2 regions of the Pseudoalteromonas sp. 1181_04 genome follow, and region 1 is predicted to be linked to the other one. Evidence: predicted binding sites of a transcription regulator. Region 1 holds the regulator's gene; the other holds the start of a gene.
The links. The regulator LexA, encoded in region 1, represses DNA repair genes until DNA is damaged. The targets are predictions, from matches to a motif close to TACTGTATNNNNATACAGTA.
Positions count from the first base shown of each region.

Region 2: FW757_RS13910 (SulA-like leucine-rich domain-containing protein) is a predicted target of LexA. The motif match lies at 1,430-1,449, and genes of this name have one in related genera.

Region 1 covers NZ_VXCS01000004.1:31,492-34,706, reverse strand. Annotated here, with positions in the region: gene coxB (cytochrome c oxidase subunit II) at 1-1,014, opposite strand, end outside; gene lexA (transcriptional repressor LexA) at 1,436-2,053, opposite strand; gene FW757_RS04115 (hypothetical protein) at 2,128-2,922, opposite strand; gene FW757_RS04110 (PaaI family thioesterase) at 3,044-3,215, shown strand, end outside.
Region 2 covers NZ_VXCS01000015.1:88,393-91,607, forward strand. Annotated here, with positions in the region: gene FW757_RS13900 (NCS2 family permease) at 1-652, opposite strand, end outside; gene FW757_RS13905 (sel1 repeat family protein) at 780-1,235, shown strand; gene FW757_RS13910 (SulA-like leucine-rich domain-containing protein) at 1,460-1,894, shown strand; gene FW757_RS13915 (YchJ family protein) at 1,935-2,414, shown strand.

The DNA of each region.
Region 1 (3,215 bases):
CTTGTCAAATGCTTGCATAGCGGTACCTGGGCGACCATGAAGCACGACATCAATATGATCTTTAATATCTCCTAATACTACCGGACTGCCTTTGAGCGCAGGGAAAACCCCCGGTAAGCCCATACCTGTTGGTTGGTGACACGCAGCGCAACTGGCCATATAGACTTGCTCGCCGAGTGTCATTAATTCTTCTTTTGGTAATGTTTGATCTAATAAGGCAGCATCAGCAATTGCAGCGTTTGCTTTTGCCTGCTTAGCTTCGCTCAGCCAGTTTGCAAATGCTTGCTCAGATTTAGCTTCAACCACCACAGGCATAAAGCCATGATCCTTTCCGCATAGTTCTGCACATTGCCCTCGATAAATGCCCTCTTCATTAATTCTGGTCCAAGTTTCATTGATAAACCCAGGGTTAGCATCTTTTTTCACTGCAAAATCAGGCACCCACCAAGAATGAATAACGTCGTCTGAGGTCATTAAAAATCGTACTTTTTGATTAATTGGCAACACCAAAGGTTTATCAACTTCAAGCAGGTAATTAGGGTTTTTATTTGCAAGATTAGTTATTTCATCTTGAGGTGTAGCAAGCATTGAATAAAACTCAACATCTTCACCCATGTACTCATAATGCCATTTCCATTGAGAACCAGTAATTTTAATGGTGAGATCAGCTTTACTAGCATCTTCCATTGCAATCAAAGTTTTTGTCGCAGGAATTGCCATACCAATTAAAATCACAAACGGGATTGCCGTCCAAAGGATTTCAACTTTAGTACTTTCATGAAATTGGGCTGGTTTTGCCCCTTTAGATTTACGGTGGTGGATCAGTGCCCAAAACATCACGGCGAACACGATGACCCCAATCACACAACATATAATAAATATTGTCATGTGCAGCTGATAAACATCATTACTTATATCTGTTACGCCCTTACGCATATTAAACTGGCTATTAGCCAATACTTGCTGCGGTAGAACAAACAATATAAGCCACAAGGTAGAGCTCAATTTACCCATGTGACGGCTCCTTTAAATGCTATTGCAAAACGCAAAGCGAAAAGGCGGCACAGCTTTATTCGCGCCAATTCGTTATTTTTTATTGTTACTGAATATTAACGCAACCCTAAATTATGCTATTGAGCAAAATTGTTAGACTTTTAAAGTAGCTGTTAACACAGTGTATTAACCAATTAGTTAAAAAATGAACAATTAGCAAGTTTTAAGAGCAATTAAATTCTTTTTTGGTGCATAAATAACAGCTAAAAATCAGCGCGTTATTTTGTAATTAGGGATAATATTAGAGGGCTAAAAGTAGCTGGTAAGTAGATTTGATAGGGCTTAGGACGCTATAGCTAAGTATAAAATCTAGCCATTAAAGCGGTAAAAAATTAAATGCACCAAACTTCACCAATTTGGTGCAAAATATAGATCAAAAAATTTACATCCAATCAGCGTTGCGGATCACCCCAACAGCCAACCCTTCAATATTGAAAGATTCATGTTCAAGATCCACTTCAATCGGTGAAAATTCATCATTTTCAGCATGTAAAAAAACTTTTTTACCTGCTTTTTCAAGGCGTTTTACTGTTACATCGTCATCAACACGGGCAACCACCACCTGGCCATTTTCAGCAACTTGAGTGCTGTGTACAGCCAATAAATCGCCATCCATAATACCAATGTCTTTCATACTCATGCCTTGCACACGCAGTAAAAAATCAGCAGCCGGTTTAAACAAGAGTGGATCTATTTTGCAATGACTTTCAACATGCTGCTCTGCCAAAATAGGCTCACCAGCGGCAACTCTGCCTATTAGAGGTAAACCAAGTTGTTCCGGCTCATCCTCTTCAACTAACTGAATACCTCGACTGGCACCGGGCTTCATTTTAATAACGCCCTTTTTCGCTAATGCCTTTAAATGTTCTTCCGCTGCATTAGCACTTTTAAAACCTAACGTTTGCGCAATCTCAGCACGGGTTGGCGGCATACCGGTATCTTTAATAAAAACTTTAATAAGTTCGAGAATTTGAGCTTGGCGATTCGTTAATGGGCGCATACAACTGGTTTTCCATACAGTACATTTAACTGTGAGTATATACAGTTATCTGAAAATCGCAAATATAAATTGGCTTAAAATCGCGCCGTTAATAACAAGCTCATACTATTTAAACCACTTCCAGAATCAAGCGCAGATCCAAGACCAAACTTTAATGCTACATGTTGATTAAACCAATATTGCGTTTGCAGTTCATAGTTGTCTTTTAGATTTTTCTGATTACGAATATTAGCAACGACTCCCACTGACCATGCTTGATTTACATAATAAACCGCCTGCCCCTGCACATAACGATAACGCCCTGCCAATTGCTTTAGCTCTAAATCCCAACCTTGATTGCTAACTATATTTGTCCAACGAACATAAGGAGCATAAGTCCATTCAACCGCGACTCTTTCATTATCTTTGCCAAACCACATATCATGGCGCTCTAAGCGACTGTAATATATATTGAACCCTAGTTGTAACTGCTCATTCATTTGCTTACCAACAGCGGCACTCACTAAATAATCAGTATTTTGCCAATAGCTATTATCCTCACAGAGGCGCTGCGCGCTGGCACTAATAACTAATCCTGCGGGACCATAGATGGCAGCATCGGCATTTAAATAGCTAAAATCATCATTAGCAAACCCACCAATAGCATAATTATTGACTTGATTTAAATACGCTTTTAGCTCGTATGGACCAGTCAACGATTCAAGATCTTGCGCAAAATATCGATACCGTGCGCCTAAAAAAGATTCATCTAAACCAGCTAAATCGGTAAAACCAATATCGAGTTGATGTTGGGTACTAGCAACAGCCTGCGGCTGAGCAACAAGGCTCATTAATAATATTGCACCACATCCAAATACCTTTACTTTCATCCTTAAGATCCATTAACAGTTAGATAATATAGGTACATTTTATCTATTTTTATGATCTTAACTGTAGGAAAATGTTTAAAAGTGTAGACTGATTTAGTAAATAACTTAGTGAGGCAGGCAGATGAGTATTTGGTATCAACCGATCACCCTAGCACAATGTAAGCAACTTGATGACGGCATAAGTGGTCAAGGCACATTGATGAAAACCATGGGCATTGAAATAAGTGAAATAGGCGATGATTATTTAGTAGCAACGATGCCCGCGATCCCAGCTCATCATAACCCTATGGGTA
Region 2 (3,215 bases), on a different contig from region 1:
ATATCACGCCTTGATACTCTACCAAACCCAGACTTAGCGCGATCACAGTTACTAATAAAATACTGATCAAAACACCGCTTTTAAAATCACGATAAAGTAGCGCTGCAATAACAAAAAAGCTAAAAATAGCCAACAATGGACCGGCAGCCGTTATATCACCCAGCTGCACTAATGTTGCAGGGCTGGCCACAATGATCCCGGCATTTTTAAGCGCAATTAACGCTAAGAACGCTCCAATTCCTGTTGCAATGGCTTGCTTTAACACCAATGGAATAGCATTAATTATCCACTCCCTGACTTTGAACAAACTCAGGAACAAGAAAATACAGCCCGACATAAACACAGCCCCTAATGCTGCTTGCCAGGTATAGCCCATACCTAATACAACACCATAAGTAAAGAAGGCATTAAGCCCCATACCAGGAGCCAAAGCTAACGGATAATTTGCCCAAAAGCCCATGATAAAGCAGCCAATAGCGGCAGCAATACAAGTTGCCACAAACGCAGCACCTTGATCCATACCAGCTTCAGCCAACATAGCAGGGTTGACAAACACAATATAAACCATAGTAATAAAGGTAGTGAGACCAGCAATACATTCGCGGCGCACAGTCGAGTTGTGGTCGCTAATTTTAAATAACGCGTCGAGCATAAGTGAGTTTCATTTTAGATGACAATAATTGCGTGATTTTATCATATATTTCAAGAATAACAGGACAATTAACCTGATATTAGACTAAACTGAGCAGGTAAATGACAACAATAATATGTGTGGCACTATGACAGATACCTCGCCAATTGGCTTAGATTTAGAACAACAGTTAGAAAACGTATTATCGTTTATCACCCAACCGAGCAAAGCCCCACACAGTGCGGTTAAAGCTGATACTCCTGATAACACTGTTAATAAAGCCCTGTATTATTTAAAAAATGATCAACCTCCTCTCGCAGCTAAATGGATGCGCTTAGCTGCAATGTCAGGTAATCAGCGAGCCCAATTTTATCTCGGATTATTTTTTATCAAAGGCCAAGGCGTACCTACTAGTGTTTTTCATGGCGCGGTATGGCTAAGTTTAGCCAGTAGCCAAGGCTATGAGCCTGCAGCAACTGCCTTAACTGATTTACGTAAACATCTAACCACCCGCCGCTTTAAAGATGCCCAGTGTTATGCAGCAACACTGTATGAGCAAATACACCAACAGCAGTTTGCTCACCTGATCCCCAACTCACCTTGAAAAGGGACTAATCTACCCTTTTCATTAAAATCAATTGCCACCTCAATGTAACTAAGTAATATATTGTTTTATAGTAAATTATTTTATTTTATGCACATTTCCAAAGCTGATGGTATCAAATAAATATAAAAATCGTTCAAAAAGATAGCAAAAAACACTTGCACACAAACACTGTATAAACTACTGTATATGAGTACTGTATAAACAACCAGTGAGTGAAACTTATGTTACAGCCAATTACCGTCAGAACAGTTAAAAGCTATCAACAAGATAATTTAAGCGCATCAGTAAATTTGATTCAGATAGAAGATGAGATCTCTGCAACTTTTGAACTTCTAAAGGTGTTACACCATTACAATAATAAAAACGCATGGACGTTACTGATTGCACCGGATCACGTACCAAGTAAAGCTTTACTCGATTCATGTTCTATTGATACCAGTAAACTATTAGTGATCAGGCAAAAGCATCTGGTTAATTTAGAGTATGTACTAAATTCTGCACTACATAACGGTAACTTTGCAGCGGTGATCACCTGGACAGACATTGTGAGAGACAATCAAATAGCTAACCTGTCATTAAAGTTAGATCAAGCCAGTGCAAAACTATACTGTTTTACTAAAACCCAACAAGCTACAGAGATAGCATTAGCACAATAAGCTGTTAAAATGCCGTTTTTTAATAAAGCGTATTTTAATTATGACCTCACTCACTGACAGTCTTTGCTTATGTGGCAGCGAACAAAGCTATAGCGATTGCTGTGAAAAATTGCATTTAGGCAATATACAAGCAACAAGCCCAGAGCAACTAATGCGCTCTCGCTTTGTTGCTTATGCCTTAAAAAATGCTAAGTATATTTACCAAACTTATGCACAAGAAAAACAAGCAGCAAACCCACTCAGAGAAATTGCCGATTTTGCTAATAGTTGCCGCTTTATAAAATTAGCCGTGATCAGTGCAGATCAGCAAGAGTACACTGGTTGTGTTGAATTTTGTGTTAGCTATTTTTATCAAAACTTGTTTTGCCAACTGCATGAAAAATCAAGCTTCATAAAAGAAGATGGCCAGTGGCGTTATCTCGATGGTGAGATCTTCCCTGTTGCAGATATAAAAATTAGCCGCAATGATGAATGCCCGTGTGGTAGTGGTAAAAAATATAAAAAATGCCACAGCGTGTAACACTTTCTTAGAGTATAGTTTTTACCGTAAGTATTTATAAATAATCATAAATTCAAAAAACTCGCAAGCCAATGTGGTCTGTCTAAGTGCGATTAACTCTTTGTTGCTTAACCTAAATTTTGGTTCATGTGTTTTCTAACGCATTGATTTAAAGCACTAATATTACTTTTACTCTCCAGCCAAAATTTTCAGGGAAAATAAGGCGAATTTACGCGTCAATAGCATGCCTATTACAAATAAATTCAACGCAGTTAACATTGAAAAATAGCCGCTGGAGATAGATTTATTATCCGAAGCTCAGATTACTTCCGCCAGTAGAATAACGCGGTAGCAGTAGCGAGCCCACTAGGTTAAAAACCTCTTGTCACGATTAAATCACTCCTAGATTAAACAAATTTTAATTCTGAAAGGTCAACATACTCTAGTACTTCACAACAACACCTATAAACAACTAACTCATCCATAAAGCATATCAATATTGCGTTAGAACCAGCCCCGTAACATGCAAATATCTAGTCATATCAAAAAACAATAAAGGAACAAATGTTAACTAAATTTCAAGTATCAAAAAACACTATAATAAAAACTAGAAAATAAATCGTTATTATTTTTATATTTTTTTAAATAATTAAAACAAAACCTAACCCATTAATTTTAATTAAATATATTTATTTAAAACGCATAAAAACAAAACTAAATGATGAAATTAAAACTAATCAATCAGTAATTAGCATTGCATAAAGTCATTTTTAGCGCAATAATGCCACCGGTAGCACTGCAGTACAAGCATAAACAGGACTT